DNA from 2 places in the Micromonospora sp. R311 genome. Region 2 is predicted to be linked to the other one. Evidence: riboswitches for the same ligand, from Rfam matches in the RefSeq annotation. Region 2 holds a riboswitch; the other holds the start of a gene.

Region 1 (6,470 bases), on a different contig from region 2:
TCGAGCATGGTCTCCATGCCGTACGTGGTGGCGGCGATGAAGGCGACCTTCTGGGCGACCGCCTCGTGCTCGCCGACCGGCCGGCCCCACTGCACCCGCTCGGCGGCCCAGCCCCGGGCCACGTGCAACGCCCACTTGCCGGCGCCGACGCACATCGCCGGCAGCGACAGCCGCCCGGTGTTCAGCGTGCTCAGGGCGATCTTCAGCCCCTTGCCCTCGCCGCCGATCACGTTCTCCTTCGGCACGAAGACGTCGTGGAACCGGGTGACGCTGTTCTCCAGGCCGCGCAGGCCGAGGAAGGCGTTGCGCCGTTCGATGGTGATGCCCTCGGCGTCGCCCTCGACCACGAAGGCGGTGATGCCGCCCCGCCGACCCTCGGCGGCCGGCACCCGGGCCATCACCACGAGCAGGGTGGCGAGCGTGCCGTTGGTGGCCCAGAGCTTGACACCGTTGAGCCGGTAGCCGGTGCCGTCCTCGGTCGGCTCGGCGATGGTGGCCAGCCGGGCCGGGTCGGAGCCGACGTCGGGCTCGGTGAGCAGGAACGCGGAGACCTCGCCGGCGGCGAGCCGGGGCAGGAAGCGCTGCTTCTGCTCGGCGGTGCCGAACATCTTCAGCGGCTGCGGCACCCCGATGGACTGGTGCGCCGAGAGCAGTGCCCCGATCGCCGGGCTGACCGAGCCGGCCAGCATCAGCGCCCGGCAGTAGTGCAGGTTGCTCAGCCCCAGCCCGCCGTACGACCGGTCGATCTTCATGCCGAACGCGCCCAGCCGGGCCAACCCGTGGAACACCTCGTCCGGGATGGACGCGTCGCGCTCGATCGCCGCGCCGTCCACGTCGGCGGTGAGGAACTCGCGGAACCGGCCGAGGAAGTCGTCGGCGTGCGCGTCGTCCGCCGGATCCGACCGGGGCCAGGGGTTGATCAAGTCGAGCCGGAACCGGCCGAGGAAGAGCTCCTTGCCGAAGCTGGGTCGGTCCCAGGAGGATTCCCGGGCGGCCTCGGCGACCTGGCGGGCCTCCTTTTCGGAGACCTGGCCCGCTTCGGTCGGCAACGGTCCGGCGGTGCCGGCCGTGGTCACGCCGTCGGCGGGGGTGGGCTGGTCGGGGCCGGCGCCGTCCGGCGCGGGTCGGCTGTTCTGCGTCGTGGTCACGGTTGCCCCCTCGAACCTCGGTCCGGCTGCGTCAACGTGCGCGACACAAGCCACGCTACCCCCGGGTGTTACCCAGGGGTAGCGTTCCGTAAAGATCGAGTTCTCTCGACTTGCTCAGTCGCCGGGGATGGTCCGCGGTTCGTCGTCCTCGTCGTCGATGTCGTCCTCGCCCCAGTTCCGGCGGGCGAACGGCAGGAGCACCCAGAAGGTGAGGAACCAGAGGCCGGTGACGCCGCTGAGCACCAGGGCGACGCTCCGGTCCAGCACGAAGTCGGTGATCAGCAGCACCGCGCTGACCATCGAGATCAGCATGAAGGCGAGGCCGGCGCTGGCCATCCGGTGGGCGAACCGGACCAGCTCCGGCTTGCGCCCCTGCCGGAACAGCGCCCGGTGGAACGCCACCGGGGAGATGATCAGCGCGGTCGCGGCCGCCGCCGACAGCAGCGAGACGATGTAGACGTCCTTCTGGAAGCCGCTGGTGCCGCCGAACCCGTTGCTGAACGGCAGGGTGAGCAGGAAGGCGAAGAGGATCTGCACACCGGTCTGAGCGACCCGCAACTCCTGGAGCAGGTCGGCGAAGTTGCGCTGCCAACGCTGCCGCTCGGTTTCCTTCGACACGGGCACCTCCGGTGAGACGGTACTGCCGGCGGGCTCCCGCCCGCCGGCAGCAACGCTGATGCCCCGACGCACCCGTAACGAAACCGCCTCACGACCGGGTCGGCCGACGCCGCGCCGCGGCTCAGGCCCCGCGGCGGATCCGGCCGGCGTAACGGGCCTCCAGCGTGTGGTTGTGCTCGTCGCCCCCGGCGATGTTCGCCGACAGGTAGACCGGGGGCAGCTCCCCCGCCGCCAGCAGCCGGGCCACCACCTCGACGGTGATCTGCTGGGCCAGCAGCGCCGCGGTGATCGAGGAGACCGCGCCGACCGCGCCGCCGCCCGGCAGCGGCAGGGTGGCGTCGCCGTACGGGGCGCCGTTGTCGAGCACCACGTCGGCGAAGTCGGCGAGCTTGCGACCGGACGGGTGGCGCGAGGTCATCCGGGCGGAGTGCTGCGCCGAGGTGATCGCCACCAGGGCGTGCCCCTTCTCCTTGACCAGGGACGCGAACTCCACCATCGCGCCGTTCACCCCGGAGTTGGAGGCGAGCACGAAGACGTCCCCGGGGCGGACCGGGGCGAGGTCGTAGAGCCGGTGCGCGACCGACGGGTCCCGCTCCAGGGTCGGCCCGAGCAGGCCGACCGGCTCGCCGCCGAGCAGCACCAGGTCACGCAGGGCGATCCGGTTGGTCGGCACCAGCCCGCCGGCCCGGCCGGCGATCTCCATCGCCAGCGCCTCCGAATGGCCGGTGCCGAAGGCGTGCACCACGCCGTCCGCGCGCACCGCGTCGGCGATCAGATCGGCCGCCCGACCGACCGCCTCGCGCTGGCTGGCGGCGACCCGACCCATCGTCTCGGTCACCACGGCCAGGTACTCCTCGGCACTCACCGTCATGTCTCCTCCGTCCATCCGTGCCTCCCTCCCCCGGCGTCCGGCGCCGTTCAGGCCAGCCCGCGTACCCGGGCCAGGATCGCCTCGGCCAGCGGCGCGGGCGCCTCGTCCGGAATCCAGTGGCTCACCCCGGGAAGTTCCACGAAGCGGTAGTCCCCGGTCACCCGCGCGGCGCACGCCTCGGCGGCGGTGCGGCCGATCGCCACGTCCCGGTCGCTCCAGACGAAGGTGGTCGGCACGGTCACCGGGCCGGTCCCGGCCAGCTCCGCCCGCGAGGGCATCGCCCGGTACCAGTTCAGCGCGGCGGTCAGCGCGCCCGGCCGGCGCATCGGCTCCGCGTACGCGGCCACCCGGGCGGCGTCGCCGACCCCGCCGAGCAGCCGGCGCAGCGCGGCCGCGTCCAGGCCCAGCAGCACCGTCTCCGCCTTCCCGGGCTGCCGGAAGAGCAGGATGTACGCCGAGCGCACCTTCTGCTGCGGGTCGTTGGCCAGCGCGTACGCCATGGCGGCCGGGTGCGGCACGGAGACCGCGGTCAGCGTGCGCACCCGCTCCGGATGCCGGACCGCCACCTCCCAGCCGACCAGCGCGCCCCAGTCGTGGCCGACCACGTGCGCGGCCGGCAGCCCGAGGGCGTCCAGCAGGGCCACCGCGTCGGCGACGAGTTCCGCCATCCGGTACGCCTCGACCTCCGCCGGCCGCGCGCCGGGCGAGTAGCCGCGCTGGTCCGGCGCGTACGTGCGCAGCCCCGCGGCGTGCAGCGCCGGGACCACGTCGTCCCACTCCCCGGAGTGCTGCGGGAAGCCGTGCAGCAGGAGCACGGGTTCGCCGCCCTCCGGGCCGCCGACGCGTACCTCGAACTCCAGCCCTCGGGCGTCGATGCGCATGATCGGCAGCCTACCCAGCCGGCGCGGGCCGCTCGTCCCGGCGCGGCCGGCGGTGCTAGCGTCTGCGGGACAACTTCACATCCGACAGGGGAGCGCACAGCGCTGAGAGTGCGGGCACCTTCCGCAGACCCTCGAACCTGATCTGGGTAATGCCAGCGCAGGGAGTTCGGTCGACCTCCAGCCGCGCCGCCGTCCGGGACACCGGGCGCGGCGTGCGTCTTCTCCTGGTTCGCAGTCAGGACTGGGAGCACTCATGAAACAACAACCGACCACCAACCGGTGGCGCACCATCGACATCGTCGTCGCCGCGGTGATCGCGGTGGCCTTCGGCGTCATCTTCTGGGCCTGGGGCCTGCTCTGGCGGGCCGTCGACCCGGCCTTCGCGTTCTTCCCGGCCGGCCAGGCGGTCATGTACGGCGTCTGGCTGGTGCCGGCGGTGCTCGGCGGCCTGGTCATCCGCAAGCCCGGCGCGGCGCTGTTCTGCGAGGCGGTCGCCGCGACGATCTCCGCGCTGCTCGGCTCGGAGTGGGGCGGCATCACCATCGTCCAGGGCCTGATCCAGGGCCTCGGCGCCGAGCTGGCCTTCGCCGCCTTCCGGTACCGCTCGTTCCGGCTGCCGACCGCGCTGCTCGCCGGCGCGCTGACCGGCCTCGGCGCGGCGCTGTTCGACTTCTTCGTCTGGAACGTCGACTACGCGCTGGGCAGCTACCGGATCCCGTACGCGCTGCTGACCGTGGTCAGCGCCACGATCATCGCCGGCGCCGGCGGCTGGTACCTGACCCGCGCGCTGGCCGGCACCGGCGCCCTCGACCGCTTCCCCGCCGCCCGCGACCGTACCCTGATCTGACCCACCCATGCCCCGCCCCCGCCGCACCTCGTCGATCACCAGGTCGGTGTCGACCGCGCCGGCGTCCCGCGCCGACAACGTCCTGATCGACGCTGGGTCACCGGGGGTGCGGCGGTGAGCGCGGTGCAGGTGCGGGGGTTCGGGTGGCGGCACGCCGGGCGGCGGGCGTGGGCGGTGCGCGAACTCGACCTGCGGGTGGAGAGCGGCGAGCGGGTGCTGCTGCTCGGGCCCTCCGGGGCCGGCAAGAGCACCCTGCTCGCCGCGCTGGCCGGGCTGCTGCCGGAGGACTCCGGCGAGCAGGAGGGCACCGTCGAGATCGACGGGCTGGACCCGCGCAAGGGCCGGGAGCGGGTCGGCATCGTCTTCCAGGACCCGGAGTCCCAGCTGGTGATGGCCCGCTGCGGCGACGACGTCGCGTTCGGGCTGGAGAACCGTGGGGTGCCGGCCGGGGAGATCTGGCCCCGGGTGGACGAGGCGCTGGGCCGGGTCGGCTTCCCGTACCACCGGGACCGGCCCACCGCCGCGCTCTCCGGCGGCGAGCAGCAGCGGCTCGCCCTGGCCGGGGTGCTCGCCCTGCGCCCCGGGCTGCTGCTGCTCGACGAACCGACCGCCAACCTCGACCCGGCCGGCGCCGCGCTGGTCCGCGCCGCGGTCGCCGGGGCGCTGGACGCCGACACCACGCTGATCCTGGTCGAACACCGGGTCGCCGAGGCGCTGCCGCTGGTCGACCGGGTGGTGGTGCTGGCGCCCGGTCGCGGCGTCCGCGCCGACGGCACCCCGGAGGCGGTGTTCGGCGCGCACGGCGACGCGCTCGCCGCCGAGGGGGTCTGGGTGCCGGGCCGCCCGGTGCCGCCCCGGCGGGCCACCGCCCCGGCCGGCGACGTGCTGCTCGCCGCCGACCGGCTCGGCCTGCCGCCCCGGCTGGCCCCCACCGACCTGGCGGTACGCGCCGGCGAGGCGCTCGCCGTGCTCGGCCCGAACGGGGCCGGCAAGTCCACCCTGGCGCTGCTGCTCGGCGGGCTGCTCCGCCCCGGCGCCGGCACGGTGACCGCGACCCCGGCGCTGGCCGGCGCGGACGCCCGCACTCCCCCGCACCGGTGGCGCGCCCCGGCGCTGGCCCGCCGGATCGGCTCGGTCTTCCAGGATCCCGAGCACCAGTTCGTCACCGGCACGGTCTTCGACGAGCTGGCGCTGGGCCCGCGCCGCACCGGCGCGCCCGAGCCGGCGGTACGCGCCACCGTGGACGCGCTGCTGTCCCGGCTCCGGCTGGAGAAGCTGGCCGGCGCCAACCCGTACACCCTCTCCGGCGGCGAGGCGCGGCGGCTGAGCGTGGCGACCGCGCTGGCCACCGCGCCCCGCCTGCTGATCTGCGACGAACCCACCTTCGGCCAGGACCGGCGGACCTGGCTGGAGCTGGTGGATCTCTTCGCCGAACTGCGCGACGCCGGGCACGGCCTGGTCACGGTGACCCACGACGCGGAGTTCGTGGCCGCGCTGGCCGACCGGACGCTCACCCTGGACCGCCCGGAGACCGATCCCCGGGCGTCGACCGCCGGCCGCGCCGGCCGGGTGGGTCCGTGATCAGCGTCGAGCCGGTCGCCGCGCCGGACGCCCCGCTGGCCCGGCGCAACCCGGTCGCCAAGCTCGCCGCGGCGCTGGTCTTCTCGTTCATCATGATCGCCACCCTGGACCCGGTGGCTCCGGCGATCGCCGTCGCGACCGAACTGGCGGTGCTGCCGCTGTTCGGGGTCCGCTACCGGGTGCTGGCCCGACGGGCCTGGCCGCTGCTGCTCGGCGCGGTGGGCATCCTGGTCACCCTGGTGCTCTTCGCCGCCGAGCGGTCCGGCCGGGTGCTGGTCGAGGCCGGTCCGGCGGTGGTCACCTCGGGGGTGCTGCTCACCGCGCTGGGCCTGGTGCTGCGGATGTTCGCGGTGGCGCTGCCCGGCGTGATCGTCTTCGCCACCACCGACCCGACCGACCTGGCCGACGCGCTGATCCAGAACGCGAAGGCACCGGCCCGCTTCGCCATCGGGGCGCTGGCCGCGTTCCGGCTGGTGCCGCTGCTCGGTCAGGAATGGCAGATGATCACCCTGGCGCGGCGGGCG
Region 2 (6,470 bases):
GATCAGGTACATCGCCCCGTCCGGGCCGAACTCGAAGTCCATCGGCCGGATCAGGCTCATGCCGGTGAGCAGCTGGTTGATGTCCACCAGCGACCTGCCGTCGGCGGTCACCTGCATCGTGTACATCTTCGACTGGTTCCACTCGCCGAAGAGCGCCTTGCCGTCGTAGTACGCCGGCCACTTCCGGTCCGAGTTCAGGTCGGCGTCGTACCGGTAGACCGGGCCGCCCATCGGCGCGCCGCCGCCGCCGATCTCCGGGAAGCGCGGGTTGCCGCTGTAGTCGTAGTCGACGGTGGCCGGGATGGCCGGCGGCAGGTTGGTCAGGCCGGTGTTGTTGGGGGAGTTGTTCACCGGCGCGGCGCAGTCGAACTTCGGCCCGCTCGGGCCGGAGGGGAACTGGTAGTCGTTGTAGGCGTAGTTCGCCCCGGTGCAGTACGGCCAGCCGTAGTTGCCGGGGGTGCCGACGATGTTCCACTCGACCGTGCCCTCGGGGCCGCGGTCCGGGTTGGCGGCGCCGGCGTCCGGCCCGTAGTCGGCGACGTAGAGGGTGTCGGTGGCCGGGTCGATGCCGATCCGGAACGGGTTGCGGAAGCCCATGGCGTAGATCTCCGGCCGGGTCTTCTCGGTGCCCGGCGCGAAGAGGTTGCCGGCCGGCACGGTGTACGTGCCGTCGTCCTCGGGGTGGATCCGGATGACCTTGCCGCGCAGGTCGTTGGTGTTGCCGGAGGTGCGCTGCGCGTCGTAGTCCTGCCGGCCCGGCCGCTCGTCGATCGGCGTGAACGCGTTGGACTCGAACGGGTTGGTGTTGTCGCCGGTGGCCAGGTAGAGGTTGCCGGCCCGGTCGAAGACCATGCTCCCGCCGGCGTGGCAGCAGGTGTTGCGCTGGGTGTCCACCCGCAGCACCTGCTTCTCGCTGGCCGGGTCGATGGTGTCGCCGGTCACCGTGAACCGGGAGAGCAGGTTGCGGGCGATCCCGTCGTTCGGGGCGTAGTAGAGGTAGACCCAGTGGTTGGTGGCGAAGTCCGGGTCGAGCCGGATGCCGATCAGGCCGTCCTCGTTGCCGGTGAACACGTCCAGGTCGACGGCGGTGACCGTGTTGCCGGTGTCCGGCTTGACGATCTGCACCCGGCCGTCGCGCTCGACGTAGAAGACCCGCCCGTCCGGGGCGACGTCCAGCTCCATCGGGTTGCTGGTGTTGCTGTCCAGCGTGACCTTCTCGAAGCTCCCGGTCAGCGAGGCGCCGCAGTCCGCGTCGGCCACCCCGGCGGCGGTGCGGATGCCGCCGAGCAGGTGGGCCAGGAACTCCGGCTCCGCGTACGACTCCCGGGTGTGCCCACCGCCGGTGTACCAGGCCCGGCCGCCCTCGAAGTCCTGGCACCAGGCGATCGGGTGGTCGTGGCCCATCGCGCCGGCGCCGGGGGAGTAGCTGGTCTCGTCCAGGCTGGCCAGCACGTGCACGTCGGGGCGCGGGTTGGACTGGTAGTTGTACCACTCGTCGAACCGGGACCAGCGCTCCGGCAGCCCGGCGGTGGCCGGGTGGGCGTGGTCCTCCACCTTCACCGTGGCCTGCTGGTTGGCCGGGTGGCTGGCGAAGTACGCGCCGACCAGGTCGCCGTACCAGGCCCAGCTGTACTCGGTGTCCGAGGCGGCGTGGATGCCGACGTACCCGCCGCCGGCGCGGATGTAGCGCTCGAACGCGGCCTGCTGCTCGGCGTCGAGGACGTCGCCGGTCGTGGAGAGCCAGATCACCGCCCGGTACCTGGCGAGGTTGTCGTCGCTGAACGCGGCGCCGTCCTCGGTGGTGTCCACCGTGAACCCGTTTGCCGCGCCGAGTTGCTGGATGGCGGCGATGCCGGTCGGGATGGAGTCGTGCCGGAAGCCGGCGGTCTTCGAGAACACCAGCACCGAGAACGGTTCGTCGGCCGCCGGCGCCGGCGCGGCCTGCGCGACGGGAGCGGCCAGCGGCGCGGCCTGCGGGGCGGGCGCGGCCTGCGCGGCGGGGACGCCGAACAGGCTGGTCGCGGCGAGCGCGAGGGGTAGCAGGGTGGCAAGGACGGGTACGCGGGCACGACGAGATCGGGACACGCCGCCTCCTATGTCGCGGTGGACAGGGATCGCGGGGGCCGGCTCGCCGAAGACCGTCCCAGATGGACCGGAGGGGCACCGTGCCACGGGCGCCCGCACCGGCATTTTGTCGAATCGCTGAACAAATTAATCCCGCTGGATGCATGTCGGGCAAGATGCCGGCCGGTAACGGTTTCGCAACGGCGGGCGACATTCCGACCAGGACCGTACGAAGTGCTCGGCCGTCGCCGGCTCCGCCCGGCCCGGGCCGCGGCCGCCCGGGGTGGGCCAGACCACCTTGGCAGGCCGGCGGATCTGTCGTACGGTGACACCGACGTAACCCACGGGAGCCCGGTGAACCGGGCTGAGAGGGGGGCTGGAAGCCCCCGACCGTCGAACCTGATCCGGGTAATGCCGGCGCAGGGAGGAGTGTTGCCGTGCCGTCCCTTGGGCGACTGCATCTGGTCACCGACACCCGACCCGGGCGGGATCCGCTCACCGTCGTCCGGGCCGCCCTCGCGGTGGCCCGCGCCGAGCTGGTGGTGCAGGTCCGGGTGGAGGACTCCGCGACCGACCGGGAGGCGTACGACCTGGCCCGCCGGGCGGTCGCGCTCTGCGCCGGCTACGGCGCCACCTGCCTGGTCAACGACCGGCTGCACGTGGCCCTGGCGGTGGGCGCCGACGGCGGGCACGTCGGCGCGGACGACCTGCCGGTCGGCGCGGCCCGCCGGGTGCTCGGCTCCGCCGCCGTGCTCGGCGCCACCGCGCGTGACCCGGGCACCGCCACCGAAGCGGTCGCCGCCGGGGCCAGCTACCTGGGCGTCGGCCCCTGCCACCCGACCGCCACCAAGGCGGGCCTGCCCGACCCGATCGGCCCGGCCGGGGTACGTGCGGTCGCCGCCGCGGTGGACGTGCCGGTGATCGCCATCGGCGGGGTCACCGCCGCGAGCGTGCCGGCGCTGCGGGCCGCCGGGGCGTACGGGGTGGCGGTGGTCGGTGCGCTCTCCGGCGCCGCCGACCCGGGTCGGGCGACCGCCGACCTGCTCGGGGCGCTGACGTGCTGACCGGCGGCCGGCCGGACGTGGCGGTGGTCGGCGCGGGGCCGATCGGGCTGGCCGTCGCCTGGCGGTGCGCGGCGCGGGGACTGCGGGTGGTCGTGCACGACCCGGCCCCCGGGTCCGGGGCGTCGGCCGTGGCCGCCGGGATGCTCGCCCCGGTCGCCGAGGCGTACTTCGGCGAGCGCGAGCTGACCGGGCTGCTCTGCGAGTCCGCCGCGCGCTGGCCGGCCTTCGCCGCCGAGCTGACCGGGGCCAGCGGACTGCCGATCGGCTACCGGACCGAGGGCACCCTGATGGTCGGGCTCAGCGCCGACGACCTCGCCGAGGCGGGCCGGCTCTGGGCGTACCAGCAGGGACTCGGACTGCCGGTGACGCCGCTGCGCCCCTCGCAGCTGCGCGACCGCGAGCCGGCGCTGGCCCTCCGGGTGCGCGGCGGCGCGCTGGCCGCGACCGACCACCAGGTCGACCCGCGGCTGCTGGTGCCGGCCCTGCGGGCCGCCGCGGAGGCGGCCGGCGCGGTGCTGGTGCCCGGCGCGGTGCGCCGGCTGTCCGAGGTGGACGCCGGGATCACCGTGGTGGCCGCCGGCTGCGGCGCCGCCGCGCTGGCCGGGCTTCCGGTCCGGCCGGTGAAGGGGCAGGTGCTCCGGCTCCGCGCGCCCGGCGGCGATGCGCCGGGCTTCCGGCACGTGATCCGGGGGTACGCCGACGGCGAGCACGTCTACCTCGTGCCCCGCGCCGACGGCGAGGTGGTGGTCGGCGCGACGGTCGAGGAGCGGGCCGACCGCACGGTCACCGCCGAGGCGGTGCTGCGGCTGCTCCGCGCCGCCGTCGACCTGCTCCCCGAACTGGCCGGGTACGACCTGGTGGAGGCGGTGGCCGGGCTGCGCCCCGGTACGCCGGACAACGCCCCGATCCTCGGCCCGCTACCCGGCCGGCCGGACGTGCTCGCCGCGACCGGGCACCACCGGCACGGCATCGTGCTCACCCCGGTCACCGCCGACCTGATCGCCGACCTGGCCGCCGGGGGAGCGCCGGACCCGCTGCTCGCCCCCTTCACGCCCGACCGGTTCGGGCCGGCCCGCCCCGACCAGCAGACGACGGAGGAGGACAGGTGGAACTGACGGTGAACGGCGCCGGGCGGACGGTGCCCGGCGGCGCGACGGTGGCCGAGCTGGTCCGGGAGGTCACCCCGGAGCAGCGCGGCGTGGCGGTGGCGGTCAACGGCGAGGTGGTGCCGCGGGCCGGGTGGCCGGCGACCGTGCTGTGCGACGGCGACCGGGTCGAGGTGCTCAGCGCCGCCCAGGGCGGGTGAGTGCGGTGACCTTCGCGCTGGGCGGCGTCGCGTTCAACTCCCGGCTGATCCTCGGCACCGGGGGCGCGGCCAACCTGCACGTGCTGGAACAGGCGATCCGGGCGTCCGGCACCGAGCTGGTCACCGTCGCGCTGCGCCGGGTGGACACCACCCCCGGCGGGCTGCTGGCGCTGCTCGACCGGTGCGGGGTGCGGCTGCTGCCGAACACCGCCGGGTGCTACACCGCCGGTGAGGCGGTCAAGGTGGCGCGGCTGGCCCGGGACGCCTTCGAGACCGACTGGGTGAAGCTGGAGGTGATCGGCGACGAGCGGACCCTGCTGCCGGACGGGGTGGAACTCCTCCGCGCCGCCGAGGAACTGGTCGCCGACGGGTTCACCGTGCTGCCGTACACCAGCGACGACCCGGTGCTCGCCCGCCGGTTGGCCGACGTGGGCTGCGCGGCGGTCATGCCGGCCGGTGCCCCGATCGGCTCCGGCCTGGGGATCTCCAACCCGCACCACATCCGGCTGATCCGGCAGAGCGTGGACGTGCCGGTGATCCTGGACGCCGGCATCGGCACCGCCTCGGACGCGGCACTGGCCATGGAGCTCGGCTGCGACGCGGTGCTGCTGGCCAGCGCGGTGACCCGGGCCGCCGACCCGGTGGCGATGGCCACCGCGATGCGGTACGCGGTCGAGGCCGGCCGGCTCGCCGCCGGCGCCGGCCGGATCGCCCGCCGCTTCCACGCCCTGCCGTCCACCCCCGACGACGGCAGGCCCGACCTGTGACCCCGCCTCCAGGGGCGACCGCCGCTCCGGCCACAGCAGATCTTGGAAGGAAACGGCCCCTGGAGGGGCCGGATTCCTCCAAGATCTCGTCGGGCACCCGGCGGGTGCCCGCGGGGGTCGTGGTGGTGACCGATCGGCGGGTGGCGCGACGGCCGTTGGTGGAGGTGGTGGCGAGGGCCGTCGGTGGCGGAGTCCGCTGGGTGGTGCTGCGGGAGAAGGACCTGCCCCGCGCCGAACGATCGGCGCTCGCGGCGGAGTTGCGGCCGATCCTCGCCGAGGTCGGCGGCACTCTGATCGTCGCCGGGCCCGACCCGCTCGACGGCGACGCCGTCCACCTGCCGTCGGCCGGGCCCTACCCGCCACCGCCGCTCAACCTCGTCGGCCGCTCCTGCCACGACCGGGCCGAACTGGCCCGACTCACCACGGAGGACTATGCCATCCTCTCGCCCGTCTACCCCACCAGGACCAAACCCGGCTACGGCCCACCCTTGCAGCCCCGCGGGCTGGCCGAGCTGATCGCGGCCAGCCCGGTGCCGGTCCTCGCCCTCGGCGGCATCGAAACCCGCGACCAGGTGGACGCCTGCATCAGGGCGGGTGCGGCAGGAGTGGCCGTCCTCGGCGCCGTCATGCGCGCCGACGACCCCACCGAGGCCGCCGCCACGCTGACCAGAGCCTGCCAAGCGGCAACCGCCACCCCGACCAGACCCCTCGAAGAGGCGACCACCATGCCGACCAGAGCCCCCGAGGTGGCGGTTACCCAGGTGCCGGGTAGCCGCCAGGAACGGGCGGACGCCCCCGACGTGCCGCGCCGCCGGCAGCCACGCGCGGAGGTCTCCGAAACGGGGCTGCGGCCGACCGTGCCCACGCAGGGATCAAGCCTGACCGCCCGGAGTGGGCACGGGCGGACGCAGCCCCCAACCGCACCCACGACGAGCGCGCACGGCCGGCCGCAGCCCCCAACCGCGACCACGACGAAGCGTGACGCACCGACCAGGGGAGAGGCGTGACCCCGACCACCGTCCTCACCATCGCCGGCTCCGACTCCGGCGGCGGCGCCGGCATCCAGGCCGACCTCAAGGTCTTCGCCGCCCTCGGCGCGTACGGGACCAGCGTGCTCACCGCGGTCACCGCGCAGAACACCCGGGGCGTCGACGCGGTCCTGCCGCTGCCCCCGCGCACGGTCACCGACCAGTTGGAGAGCGTGCTGGCCGACTTCACCGTGCGCGCGGCCAAGACCGGGATGCTGGGCAGCCCGGCGGTCGCCGACGC

The links. Region 2 has a riboswitch for thiamine pyrophosphate ahead of thiE (thiamine phosphate synthase). Riboswitches for the same ligand answer to the same signal wherever they lie in the genome.
Region 1: it holds a riboswitch for thiamine pyrophosphate, as region 2 does, so the genes downstream of both, AC1WTP_RS24120 (ECF transporter S component) here and thiE (thiamine phosphate synthase) in region 2, are expected to answer to the same signal.

Annotation. Positions count from the first base shown of each region.
Region 1 is NZ_JBSWCE010000030.1:9,689-16,158, forward strand. It holds gene AC1WTP_RS24100 (acyl-CoA dehydrogenase family protein) at 1-1,148, opposite strand, end outside; gene AC1WTP_RS24105 (DUF6328 family protein) at 1,263-1,766, opposite strand; gene AC1WTP_RS24110 (sugar isomerase domain-containing protein) at 1,888-2,637, opposite strand; gene AC1WTP_RS24115 (alpha/beta fold hydrolase) at 2,685-3,518, opposite strand; TPP riboswitch at 3,595-3,700, shown strand; gene AC1WTP_RS24120 (ECF transporter S component) at 3,772-4,365, shown strand; gene AC1WTP_RS24125 (ABC transporter ATP-binding protein) at 4,480-5,946, shown strand; gene AC1WTP_RS24130 (energy-coupling factor transporter transmembrane component T family protein) at 5,943-6,470, shown strand, end outside.
Region 2 is NZ_JBSWCE010000005.1:140,917-147,386, forward strand. It holds gene AC1WTP_RS05850 (ThuA domain-containing protein) at 1-2,085, opposite strand, end outside; TPP riboswitch at 2,398-2,507, shown strand; gene thiE (thiamine phosphate synthase) at 2,502-3,128, shown strand; gene thiO (glycine oxidase ThiO) at 3,122-4,243, shown strand; gene thiS (sulfur carrier protein ThiS) at 4,234-4,434, shown strand; gene AC1WTP_RS05870 (thiazole synthase) at 4,431-5,201, shown strand; partial or broken gene AC1WTP_RS05875 (thiamine phosphate synthase) at 5,306-5,905, shown strand; gene thiD (bifunctional hydroxymethylpyrimidine kinase/phosphomethylpyrimidine kinase) at 6,205-6,470, shown strand, end outside.